Regions from separate parts of the Micromonospora sp. NPDC049662 genome, predicted to be linked through region 2. Evidence: riboswitches for the same ligand, from Rfam matches in the RefSeq annotation. Region 2 holds a riboswitch; each other region holds the start of a gene.
What was found. Region 2 has a riboswitch for S-adenosylmethionine ahead of thrC (threonine synthase). Riboswitches for the same ligand answer to the same signal wherever they lie in the genome.
Positions count from the first base shown of each region.

Region 1: linked by a shared signal. The riboswitch ahead of AB0J36_RS26120 (ABC transporter substrate-binding protein) and the one ahead of thrC (threonine synthase) in region 2 are both predicted to bind S-adenosylmethionine.
Region 3: linked by a shared signal. The riboswitch ahead of AB0J36_RS00920 (hypothetical protein) and the one ahead of thrC (threonine synthase) in region 2 are both predicted to bind S-adenosylmethionine.

Region 1 covers NZ_JBFAOC010000045.1:30,290-34,526, forward strand. The annotation lists gene AB0J36_RS26105 (hypothetical protein) at 1-15, shown strand, start outside; gene AB0J36_RS26110 (amino acid ABC transporter ATP-binding protein) at 25-759, opposite strand; gene AB0J36_RS26115 (amino acid ABC transporter permease) at 756-1,529, opposite strand; gene AB0J36_RS26120 (ABC transporter substrate-binding protein) at 1,575-2,414, opposite strand; SAM riboswitch class IV at 2,732-2,843, opposite strand; gene AB0J36_RS26125 (amino acid transporter) at 2,930-4,237, opposite strand, start outside.
Region 2 covers NZ_JBFAOC010000003.1:112,368-116,604, forward strand. The annotation lists gene AB0J36_RS03670 (hypothetical protein) at 1-14, opposite strand, end outside; gene AB0J36_RS03675 (DoxX family protein) at 478-927, shown strand; gene AB0J36_RS03680 (metalloregulator ArsR/SmtB family transcription factor) at 1,120-1,425, opposite strand; gene AB0J36_RS03685 (DMT family transporter) at 1,517-2,485, shown strand; SAM riboswitch class I at 2,553-2,688, shown strand; gene thrC (threonine synthase) at 2,699-3,985, shown strand; gene AB0J36_RS03695 (GNAT family N-acetyltransferase) at 4,222-4,237, shown strand, end outside.
Region 3 covers NZ_JBFAOC010000001.1:233,013-237,249, reverse strand. The annotation lists gene AB0J36_RS00940 (GIY-YIG nuclease family protein) at 1-671, shown strand, start outside; gene AB0J36_RS00935 (hypothetical protein) at 631-981, opposite strand; gene AB0J36_RS00930 (hypothetical protein) at 1,660-1,800, shown strand; gene AB0J36_RS00925 (hypothetical protein) at 1,781-2,176, opposite strand; gene AB0J36_RS00920 (hypothetical protein) at 2,173-2,385, opposite strand; SAM riboswitch class IV at 2,414-2,534, opposite strand; gene AB0J36_RS00915 (hypothetical protein) at 2,618-2,839, opposite strand; gene pglX (BREX-2 system adenine-specific DNA-methyltransferase PglX) at 3,060-4,237, opposite strand, start outside.

The DNA of each region.
Region 1 (4,237 bases), on a different contig from region 2:
CACCAGGCTGGCTGAGCGGTCTCCTCAGAGCACCTGGGCGAGGAAGCTTCGCAGCCGGGGATGCTCGGCCCCCTCGAAGATCCGCTCCGGCGGGCCGGCCTCCAGCACCACGCCCCGGTCCATGAAGGCCACGGTGTCGGCGACCTGCCGGGCGAAGCCCATCTCGTGGGTGACCACCACCATGGTCATTCCGGCGGCGGACAGGTCGGCCATCACCCCGAGGACCCCCTTGACCAGCTCCGGGTCGAGCGCCGAGGTGGCCTCGTCGAAGAGCATCACCTCGGGTCGCAGCGCCAGCGCCCGGGCGATCGCCACCCGCTGCTGCTGACCGCCGGAGAGCTGCGCGGGCCGGGCGTCGGCCTTGCCGGCGAGCCCCACCAGCTCCAACTGCGCGCGGGCGACCTGGACCGCCTCGTCCTGGCCGAGCTTGCGCAGTCGGCGCAGCGCCAGCGTGACGTTGCGCAGCACGCTCAGGTGCGGAAAGAGGTTGAACTGCTGGAACACCATGCCGACCCGCTGGCGTAGCGCGTCCGGGTCGTCCCGCAGCACGCTGCGTCCGTCCAGCAGCACGTCGCCGCGGTCGGGTTCGATGAGGCGGTTGAGCGTACGCAGCAGGGTGGACTTGCCCGAACCGGACGGTCCGATCACGCAGGCCGTCGCGCCGCGGGGCACGGTCAGGTCGACGCCGCGCAGCACGCGGTTCGGCCCGAAGGCCAGGTGGACGTCGCGCGCCTGCACGCTCACCGAGGTCGTGGTCATCGCCGGTCTCCCTGCGTCGTGGCGGGCAGCGCCGTGTCGTCGTCCTCGTCGTCCGGCGCGGTGGCCGGGCGGCCGTGGCGCAGCCGCCGGTCGATCCAGTTGACGAGGTGGGTCAGCGGGACGGTCAACGCCAGGTAGAACAGGCCCGCCAGCAGCAGCGCGGATTCGTTCCCGGTGGTGGCCGCGTAGTCCTGCCCGATCCGGAACAGCTCGCGCTGGCTGGCCACCAGGCCGAGGAAGTACACCAGACTGGAGTCCTTGATCAGCGCGATGAGCTGGTTGACCCAGGCGGGCAGCACCCGCCGGATGCCCTGCGGGATGATCACCAGCCGCATCGCGTCGGCCCAGGAGAAGCCGAGCGCCCGGGCGCCCTCCAGTTGGGCGGCCTCCACCGACTGGATGCCGGAGCGGAAGATCTCCCCGATGTACGCGGCGGCGATCAGCGACAGCGCGAGGATGCCCAGCGGGTACGGTTCCGGTCCCCAGACCCGCATGCCCAGCGGCGCCAACCCGACGCCGATCAGCAGGATCGTCGCCGCGGCCGGCAGCCCTCGGAACACGTCCGTGTAGACGCGCGCCGGCCAGCGTAGCCACCGACTGCGGGAGATGCCGGCCACGGCCAGCAGCAGACCCAGCACCGTGCCGAGCAGGGCGGCGGAGACCGCCAGGATCAGCGTGTTGGGCAGCCCGACGGTCAGCATCTCGGGCAACGCCTCGCGCATCGCGTCGACGTCGAAGAACGTTTCCCAGAGGGTGCTCAACGGATCCATCGTTCGCCTCTCCTGCCGCCCTGCTCGCTCGTCACCGCCGGCCGCTCAGGAGGCGGCCGACGCGGACGCCGACGGTTGCGCCGACCCGGACGCGGACGGGGCTGTCGCCTTGCCGCTGCCCGGCTTGAAGTCCGCCGGGATCGGCCGGCCCGGGTAGTACTGCGCCTGCAACCGGCTCCAGGTGCCGTCGGCGATGACCTCGTCGAGGGCCTTGTTCAGCGCCTCGCGCAGCTTGTCGCTGCCCTTGGCGACGGCGTACGCGGTCGGCGCCGGGCTGAGCTGCTTGGCCGCCACGGTGATCTTGCCGTTGCTGTCGGCGGCGGACTTCTCGCCGATCTCGGCCGGTGCGATCCAGGCGTCGGCCGTGCCCGCCTTGAGCTGGTTGATCGCGCCGTTGTAGTCCGGCACGCGGACCGGGTCGAGCTGCTTGCCGGTGGCGTAGTCGTCCTGGACGGTGCCCTGCACCACCACGACACGCTCGCCGGTGAGCTGGTCGAATCCCTTGATCGGCGAGCCGGCCGGCACGTCCAGCCCGAAGTAGCCGAAGTCGTACCCGTTGCCGAAGTCGACGGTCTTCTTGCGCGCCTCGGTGATGGTGATCGAGGAGCTTCCGACGTCGAACTTGTGGTTGTTGACCTGGGAGAGCAGCGCGGAGAAGTCGGTGCCGACGAACTCCACCTTCAGGCCGAGCTTGCCGGCCACGGCGGTCAGCAGGTCGTTGTCGAAGCCGGTGAACTTGCCGTCCGTGAGGTAGACGTTGGGTGGGGCGTCGGTCAGCGTGCCGGCCCGCAGCACACCCGGCTGCGCCAGACCGTACGGGTTCCCGCCGCCACTTTCCGAAGAGTCACCTCCACCCGAGCAAGCACCCAGCAAACCAACGGTCAACAAAGAAACCCCAACAGCAACAAAACGAGAAGAAATACGCATAACTAACTCCAAAGGGATGCGTCGATCCCGTCGATCATGAAGTTATTGCCGCGACACGCCGGTCAGGCGGGCAACAACTTCATGATCGACGCGAAGAAGGGTGGGGCGGGGTGGGGAGGGGTCAGCGCTTTAGGCGGCGGTACACGCCGCGCTGCGCATTCGCATCAGGTCCACGTGGCGGCGCCGGGTCAGGGCCGGCGTACGCCGGACGGCCGGTGGCGTGGGGCTGAGGATGTGCATGCGGTCTCCCGGGTCTTGGTGCTGACCTGGGTGCCAGGCCACGCTTGCACCGACGTCCCGCCGGTGCCTGGTCTTCACCCGGGGCACCCCACCGCGGAGGAGGGTTGCCGGCCAGCGAGCCGGGGCTTCGCGCTGGCACTCATGACCTGCGCCGAGGCTAGCAGCAGCCACCGGTCGGTCGTCCAGCCGATATGACCACCCTCACCGGCCGCGACCCGCGCTCGGCGAGCCGGTCAGCCGGCGTGCACGTGGGGCCGGCGCGTCCGGTCCGGCTCCTGGCGGCGCAGGATCTCCCGGGTGACCGAGACGATCTCGCCCTGCCCGAACGCCAGGTAACGCAGCACGTTGCGGGCCGGGCCGCCCTCGGTCCACTCGAAGTAGATGTGGGGGCGGCGCGTGCTGCGGTCGCGGATCTCCAGCAGCAGCGCGGCCAGCGCGTTCGGCACCGAGGAGCTGGCCAGGCTGAGCACCGGGAAACGGTCGTGCGCCACGCTGCCGCGTACCAGCAACCCCGTCTCGAAGTCCGACGGATCGGTGACCCGGACCTCGACGAAGATCACGTCGCTGTCGTCGGGGAAGTCGTTGTCCGCCATGGTCTGGGCCAGCTTGTCGCGGTACTCCGCGAGGTCGCGGCGCTCCGGCTCGTGCGCGACCAGGCGGATGCGACGTCCGGAGCGCTCGTCGATCATCGCGCTCGCCAGCTCGTCGAGCTGGACGCGGTCGACCCGCAGCTCGAACGCCCGCGACACCCGCGACAGCGCCGACACCAGGATCATCGCGCCGATGAAGCAGGCGGCGATCTTCACGCCGTCGGGCCGCTCTGCCACGTTCGCCACGGTGGTGTAGACGAACGCCACCGTGATGACCCCGAACGCGACCGCGCGACCGCGCTGACGCCGCCGCCGCGCCGCGAGCGTCACGGCCGTCGCCGCCGAGGTGATCAACACCAGAACCCCGGTGGCGTACGCGCCGCCCTGCGCGTCGACGCTGGCGGAGAAAATGATCGTGATGAGGAACGCCACGCCGGTGAACACCAGGACCAGCGGCCGGACCGCGCGAGCCCACGTCGGCGCCATGCCGTAGCGGGGCAGATACCGGGGTACGAGGTTCAGCAGCCCGGCCATCGCGGACGCCCCCGCGAACCAGAGGATCGCGATGGTGGAGAGGTCGTAGACGGTGCCGAACACCCCGCCGAGATGCTGGTGGGCCAGGTAGGCCAGTGCCCGGCCGTTGGCGGCCCCGCCAGGCCGGAAGGCCTCGGGCGGGATCAGCACGGTGGTGGTCACGCTGCTGGTGATCAGGAAGACGCTCATCGTCGCGGCGGCCGTGGTGAGCAGCCGCCGCGCGCCCCGGATGCGGCCCAACGGCCGGTCCTCCGAGTCTTGGCGGTCCCCTCGGATGTGCGGCATCACCGCCACCCCGGTCTCGAAACCGGACAGACCCAGCGCCAGCTTCGGGAACACGAGCAGGGACAGCCCGACCACCAGCAGGGGATCCCCGTGTCCGGTGGTCAGGGCGTTCGTCCAGTCCCCGACCGCGCT
Region 2 (4,237 bases):
TCGATGCTCGCCATGCGCGCCTCCAGACCTTGATGCGAAGCGATATCGCGCCCCGTGTCGGACCGGACACTATCCGACATCGAAGCGTCTTTGCAGTCCCGGCCCGAGTCGTTGTTCTTGGACGACGCCGCAGGCCGCATGTTCTCGATCTTTCGGTCTGCAAAGACAATGGTGTCTCGACGAGCGAGGTGGCGTGACGCCCGAGTCGCGGCACCCCCCTGACAGTCGCTTGCCCCGCATCCGGGGCGGCTCGACAGGGTGTACGGGTAGCAGCCCAGCCGGTACGTTGAGGGTTCGGGAGCGCTCCCAGTGGGCGAGGCGCCGCCGTGTGTAGTTCAAATCAGGGCAAAGTCGCAGCTCCAGCACTGCGCTCTGAGTGCTACCGACGGGGATTTTCCCACTAGCAAGGAATTTATTAACATCGATGCCGCGAGGCCCCACCATGGAAGAGATCTGTCCCCTTCGATGGAGGTCTCCATGAACGTCTCTCGGCTCGGCGGGCCGACCCTGTCCCTGTTCCGCATCGTCATCGGCCTGCTGTTCACGCTGCACGGCCTCTCGTCGGTCTTCGGGTTGTTCGGCGGCAACCCGATGACCGGCAAGGCGGTACCGCTCGGCACCTGGCCGGGCTGGTGGGCTGCCCTGATCCAGCTCATCTGCGGCGCGCTGGTGCTGGTCGGACTCTTCGCCCGACCCGCCGCGCTGCTCGCGTCCGGCTCGATGGCGTACGCCTACTTCGTCGTGCACCAGCCGGACGACCTGCTGCCGCTGCGCAACGGCGGTGAGCTGTCGGCCCTCTTCTGCTGGTCGTTCCTGCTGGTAGCGACGCTCGGCTCGGGCCCGTGGGCGCTCGACTCGTTGCTCTTCAAGCGTCGCGCCGACGCGCCCTCGCCGTCGATGGCCGAGCCCAGCCCGGTGAACGCCTGACGTACCCCGCGCACGCGTCGCCGGAGCCTCGGCGTGTCGGCTCCGGCGACGCGTGCCGGTCGGGGAGGGAGTCGTCCTTCCGGTGATGCCGTGAGCGATTCAGCTCCAAAGGAGGTGCGGATGACATGCGCGCCCGCGCGCTTCCGTGGCAGGTGCCGGCGCCGTCACCAGCGCCAGCAGGCATCGAGCGGGTCAGGCTGGCGGGAGGGGAGTGAGGACCGCGTCCAGCAGGCCCGGGTAGAGCTTGTCCACCTCGTCGCGGCGCAGCCGGACCAGGCGGCTCGTGCCGGCGGCCCGGGTACGCGTCAGGCCGGCCTCGCGCAGCACCTTCAGGTGGTGGCTCCGGGTCGCCTTCGAGACGCCGAAGTCGAAGCTGCCGCAGGCCGCCTCGCCGCCCTCGGCGAGCGCCCGGACGATCTGCAACCGCACGTCATCGGCGAGCGCGGCCAGTACGGCGGTGACCGGTACGGCGGTCAGGTCGGGTTCGTGCAGCTCCATGTGACCAGCCTAACCCTTGTTCGACAACGATCGAACAACACCCTAAGGTCGGTGTCGTTGGTTCGAAGATACTCGAACATTGGAGCTGACGATGCGATCCCGCGCCGCCGCCTACCCACTGCTCGCCGCGCTCGCCTGGGGTGCGATGTTCCCGATCCTGGCCACCGCGCTGGCGAGGGTCGACCCGCTCAACCTGACCACCGCCCGCTATCTGTTCGCCGCCGTCATCCTGGTCGGCATCCTGCTGTTCCGCGAGGGGTCCGCCGCGCTGCGCCTCGGCGGTCGGGGGGTCGAGGTGGTGGTGCTGGGTGTCGTCGGCTTCGCCGGCTTCAACCTGCTCACCAACCTGGCCCTCGAACACGCCGCCCCGCAGCAGATCTCCCTGTTCGTGGCGACCACCCCGATCATCACCCAACTGGTCCGGTGGGCCCGGGACGGCGTACGGCCGAAGCCTGCCCTGCTGGCCCTCTCCCTGGTGGCGCTCCTCGGCGTCGGCCTGGTGATCACCCGCGGAAGCCTGGCCGGGCTCGGCCAGTTCGGTCTCGGCGGCCTCATGATGATCGGCGCGGTGCTCGGCTGGGCCATCTACACCCACGGCGCGACCCGGTTCGGCGCGTGGTCACCGCTGCGCTTCACCACGCTGACCGCGCTCGCCGGCACGGCCGCCATGCTGGTCGCGAGCATCGGCGCCGACGCCGTCGGGTGGCAGCACGCGCCGGCCGCCGCCGACCTGGTGGCGGTCACCCCCCAACTGGCGTACGCGGTGCTCGTCGCCGCCGTCGTCGCGGTGCTGGCCTGGAACACCGGTGTGCAGCGGCTGGGCGCGGCCAACGCCGCCCTGTTCATGAACCTCGTCCCGGTGACCACGTTCGTCGTGCAGATCGCCCGTGGCTACCGGCCGGAGGGGGTCGAACTGGTCGGCGCGGCGATCACCATCGCCGCCCTGGTCGCCGCGAACCTCGCGGCGCGCACCCGCACCCGGCCCTCGTCGTCGCCCCGGTCGACGGCGGTCACCGATCCCGTCGCGGTGGTCGACCCGGTGGCGGTGGCGGCCCGCTGACCCACTGGCTGGGATGCCCGGTGGAGGCGCCGGGCAACGTTGCCTAGACTTGACGGCACAACTGCATACCTCATCCAGAGGGGCTGAGGGATACGGCCCGACGACGCCCCGGCAACCACCCCGCGCGCTCACCGCTGAGCGACCCGCGGGGCAGGTGCCAATTCCGTCCCCGCCGCACCGTGCGATGCGGGGAAAGATGAGAGGACTCTCGACATGACGTCGACGCTCGCCGCCTCCGGCATCGACACCTCCGCCAGCCCCGCCCGCGCCCTCGTCTGCCGCGCCTGTTCGGCCCGCTACCCGCTCGCCGCCCAGCACGCCTGTTACGAGTGTTTCGGTCCGCTGGAAGTCGACTACGACACCGCGGCCCTCGCCACGGTCACCCGCGAGCAGATCGAGGCCGGCCCGAACAACATCTGGCGGTACGCCGCGCTGCTGCCCGCCGGGCAGGACCCGGCCACCCGGGTCACCCTCGACCCGGGGCTGACCCCGCTGGTGGCGGCCCCGCACCTCGCCGCCGAGCTGGGCATCACCGCGCCGCTCTGGGTCAAGGACGACAGCGCCAACCCGACCCACTCGTTCAAGGACCGGGTCGTCTCGGTGGCGCTGACCGCCGCGAAGGCGCTCGGGTTCACCCGGTTCGCCTGCGCCTCCACCGGCAACCTGGCCAACTCGGTGGCCGCGCACGCCGCCCGCGCCGGCGTGCCCTCGATCGTCTTCATCCCCAGCGACCTGGAGCAGGGCAAGGTCATCACCACCGCTGTGTACGGCGGCGAACTGGTCGCCATCGACGGCTCGTACGACGACGTCAACCGGCTCTGCGGCGAGCTGGTGGAGACCGACGAGTTCGAGGACACGGCGTTCGTCAACGTGAACGTCCGGCCGTACTACGCGGAAGGCTCCAAGACCCTCGGGTACGAGGTGGCCGAGCAGCTCGGCTGGCGGATCCCCGCCCAGGTGGTCATCCCGATGGCCAGCGGCGAACTGCTCACCAAGATTGACAAGGCGTTCTCCGAGCTGGTCGAGATCGGCCTGGTCGAGGCCCCGGCGGGCGGCTGGAAGGTGTTCGGGGCGCAGTCGGCCGGCTGCAACCCGATCGCGACGGCCCTGCACGCCGACACCGACACGATCATCCCGGTCAAGCCCACCGGCATCGCCAAGTCGCTCAACATCGGCGACCCGGCCGCCGGCCTCTACGCCCTGGAGGCGGTGCGCCGCACCGGCGGGTGGATGGAGTACGCCGACGACGACGAGATCCGCGCCGGCATCCGCGACCTGGCCCGTACCACCGGGGTGTTCGCCGAGACGGCGGGCGGCGTCACCGCGGCGGTGCTGCGCAAGCTGGTCGAGTCCGGCCGGCTCGACCCCACGGCGGAGACGGTCATCTTCAACACCGGCGAAGGACTGAAGACGATCGACGCGGTGGCCGCCCAGGTCGGCCCGACCCACCAGATCAAGCCGTCCCTGCGTGCCGCCCGCGACGCCGGCCTGCTCGGCTGAATCCACCGGGTGACTGGATTTTCGCTGTGAGTGTGGAAAACCCGCCGCGCAGGACTTGACGGCAGGAACCGGACGGCGCAAGATGCTCCGTGCGGGAGGGCATTTCGCCGAAGACTTTTGAAGTTCTTGCGACCCAACGCCGGAGGCGTTGTGCGAGTGTCCCTCCCGACCACGTCCGACAGGGCCAGCGAAAATTCGCTGGCCCTGTCGCTTTTGCACCTGCCAGGCTCGCCCACATGAGCATCACGATCG
Region 3 (4,237 bases), on a different contig from region 2:
GCTTCGGGATGGCTCCCGTCAAGCCCGATGTTCAGCAGAAACGACGTCAGTCGGTAGCGGCCGTGCTGGACTACCTGCAGAACGCTCAGAGTGCGTCCAGCCCGTCACTGCTGGAGGCCCTGTCGGAAGTCAAGGGGCTCTACTCGCGCTGTCACAGGCAGGACCAGTGGGACTGGTTCACCGTGTGGCAACAGTTGGGCCGCCCTGGACGTAAGCGCTGCCTACAAGCTGGTGATGCGCTCGGTCGCCTACGGACCGCGATCAGGGATGGCGACGATGCCACCGCTGCGAAGCAGCTCACGCTCCTGACTGACGCGGACGTGCAGGTCCATCTGGCCGGACTCGTCGGGGAACAGCCGCGTGAAACGCCAGGAGCTGGCTACATCTACGTGCTGTCGACTCGCGAGCAGCCTCGGATGCTCAAGATCGGCTACACCGAGCGGACCGTCGAGGAGCGGGTGAAGGAGATCAACCGGGCGACAGGCGTCGTTATCCCGTATGGCGTGCGCGCCTTGTGGGTGGTCGCGGATGCTCCGTCAGTAGAGGCTGAGCTGCACGATCGATTGGCACCCTACCGGGTGCGCAAGGACCGCGAGTTCTTCGACCTCGACTTCCGCGACGCGTCCGCCCTCATCCAGGGCTACATAGATGGTCTCCGACGCGAGGACTGAAGTGATCGCCCGTGGCGAGCAGTTGATGGAAGGCCACACGTTCCTCCCTTAGATCAACGGGCCTGCCCGCCAACTCAGCCAGGAGTTCCGGTAGGCGCCACGTCGTCAGGTGTGCGTAGCGGGCGTTGTAGACGCCGACGGCTTCGATGGCGACCTCGTCAGGAAAGTCCAGCAGTACGTAGCCGAGCAACTGCATGATGGTCGGCGCTTCCAGTGATGACCGCCGTGTCCCGTCGCGGCGCTTGCTGCCGAGGCTCGTCTTGAGTTCGAGCAGCAGGCCTGCGGCGATCAGGTCGGCGTCGGCGTTCATCAATGATGACCCGGCGAAGGTCGGCCCGAGGGCCCAAGCGCCATGCCGCGCTGACAGGGGACGGCAGGAGGCTCCGCTCGGCGAAGGAGCGTAGAGCCTGGAGCTCGTCGAGGGCCGCGGGTGGGGCGAGCTCAAGTAGCTTCTCGGCGGTGATCGACCTTGGGGCCAGGGCCATCAACGGGGATCCGGGTGTGGGACCGACCCGGTATAGGTCGGTGAGGAGCGCCAGCGCCCAGCAGGCCCGGGCAACGACTTGATGGTCGGCTTCGCTGCCTGCGGCCGGCCCCGTGAACCGGACGGTCCCCACGTCTCCGCTTTGGGAGTAATTCAGCGTGCGCGCCAGTTCGTGGACCGCGTGCCGGAGCGGGGGAGTGCGCGCGCCGAGCAGTGCCAGGCGCAGATCCGGACGGGGGTGCACCATGAAGCGCACCATCCAGTCGAAGGCCGAACCGATGGTGCCGGGGTTCGCCTGGCTCCCAGGCACGACAAGGGAGCCCACGGATTCCCGATACCGTGCCTGCAGGTCCTGCCAGCGGCCGAACCGCTCCTGAATGAACAATCTCGCTGGCGAGGCTCTGTTGCTCAAAGCCACGGTCAGCGCCGGCCAACCACTGATGATGGTCATGCTTGGACCACCGGGAGCCGTCGTCGCTGCCCGTCACTGTCCATCATGGCCGGATGCTATCGAACAGCGCGGCATCCGAGCTGCCCGTTATCACCGGACCGTCGATGGGCGACGACCAGCCGGCTGCTGTAGGCGAGATCGGTTACCACCAACAGCAGCCGGCTGGGCTGGCGATCAACGAGCGGCGGCCATGAATTCGTTCTGCGCCTGCCGGAGGCTGCTGAGGTCGTTGGGGACGGGCATGACGCCGTAGCGGTCGAAGGCGTCAACGCTCGCTCCAAGCGACGGCGGCGACTGCCGCTGCCACTCGGCCAGCGGCACGCTCGAAGCAGTCAGGCGTAGTGGCTCGGCGAGCCGGGCGAACTCCACTTGCTGCCACTCGCGTAGCTCGTTGCCACGCCGCGCGGAATCCACCAGCGAGGCGGCGACCTCGGTGGTCGTGGCCGTCTCGGTGACCACCCGAACCCGGTGGTCGTGGCTGGCCTGCGGGACCTGCCGACACGTCTCGCAGGTCGTCGGAGAACGGTACGGCCACCGCGCCGCACTGCCGCTGGGCCGACACTCGATCATGAACGGCGACGTGGCCCAGCCGCAGTGTTCCGCACGCACAACACACACAGGTCGAGGTCACCGGCGATGTCCTGGCCCTGCCACTGCTGCTCCCACTCCGGCGTACGGGGCTGGCAGCGGCACCGCTGCTCGTGCGGGGCACCGTCGCGGAGGTGCCCACAGGTCAGGCAGACCGCGAAAGCGGCCAGGTTCAGCTCTTCGAATGGCACGGTGAACTCGCTCTCCGGTGCCACGAGGCACCCGCTCTTGCCGTACCGCAGCTTGCGGTCGGCCTGGTCTTCTCCCGGAGGCACCGTGCGCGGGTGGCGCGGTTGCCGGGTCAGCAAGCCGGGAGGCTTGACGCTGACCACTCTTGACGCCCAGGAAGCATAGAGATCATCGAGGCCGGGAGCAACCCCGGCCAACACGCGGAGGAGACCAGAGCCGACGGCGATGGCGGATTTATCCGTCGGTGGCGAGTCGGAGCCGGGCAAGCAGTTCCGCGACTTCCCGGGTCAGCTCATGGTCTGGGCCGTAGACCACGCAGAGGTCGTCGTGCAGCGGTTGCAGCTCGTCCGCGGCCTCGGCGGCCTTGTCTTCAGAGACCAGCAGTATGCCGATGTTGAAACGTAGGTCGAGAGCCGTGGGGGAGATGTCGCCGGAGGCGCGTACGTGCGTCAGCACCTGCCGGAACTGGCGCAGGGCTGTCCCCGAACCGGTAGACCCCCTCAGGCAGGCTGACCGTTGAAACGACGATTTTCCTGACCCGCTCGACTGCGCCCGCAGGATCGGGTAGATCGGTACCGAGGGCCAGTCCGTCAGTGAAGAGCCCGGTAGCGTGGAGCCGGAAGAATCATCATGTGGGTGGTTCTGATGGTCAGATGGCCTGACTGGGCTACATCGATCAGCTGTGCTTGCGGGGACGCCCGCGCTTCGATTTCACGGGACGCCAAGCGCGTAGATCCTCCTCAGTGACGTCCCACCGGACCATCAAGTCGTCTAGCAGTGTGCGGTGGCTCTCGTACTGCTGGTCGCTACACCATTGCTTTACCCACGGCAGCAACTCGAGCAGCCCGGCGAGCAGCGGAAGGCCGTCCTCGCGGGTCGGCGCGGCTGATGCGAGGCTGGACAGCACCATTGCTCGATCCTCGACGGGCCAGCCGGCCCACCCCACCATGGCGTCCTTGATGGCGCCTCCCGAGCGCGCATAGGACACGAACCGTTCGCCAGGCACGTCGTACTTGCCACGGTGTCGCCAGTAGCTCACCTTCAGGAAGTCGGCGCTGCTGTATTTCGGTGGCATCGGGGCCGGCCCAGTAAGACCCAAGTCCTGTTCCCGTTGTAGCCGCCACGTCTCCTCCCACTGAGCGCGCTTGGCGATGCCCGAGTCTCGATAACGTAGGGCGGCGAGGTGGGGGACGACCTCGTCCGCGAACAGGTCTCTCACGACGTCGACCAGCGGTTGGCCTGGTGCGTACAGTTCAGCGGCCTGGATGAACGCGGGGTCCTTGCCCAACAGCTCGGTTAGCGCCACGATTGTTCGCGGTCGTGCACGCCTTGCGCCGTCTGCGTTCTCGTACCAGAGCTCGGCCGTCTCGCACCTGTCGAGCAACCAGGTCCGCACCGCTCCGGCCGCCATGGCGTCCCAGCCGGGGGAGGCCCATCGTCGTTTGAACTCCGGCCGCTCCAGAGTCCGCAGCCGACTGTCCCGCTGCATCGCGTCGATGCGCCGCTCGACCACCTCGCGGTAGGACGCTGGCCAGTGGGCGGGCAGATCGGTGGTCGGAAGAGCGCCGTGCCGCACAAACCAAGCAGTGTCCAGCTCGCCGGCGACCATCTGCCGGGCCATGACGATCTCGAATGCTCGCTCGCCGAAGGCCAGCGGCGGAACGGCGGAGGCAGGGGCCACTAGGCCCTCTTCCTCGGTTACGCCATACCGGAGATAGACCTTCCAGTCCAGTTCCTCCTGCAGGGCCACCATGCGGGCGCGGATAGCTTCCCAGCGGGAACGGGCCGTGGAAAAGCCTTCGCGGCTCGGGGACTGGTGGCTGAGGACCGCTGCGGGAGTGGCCTCAGACAGCT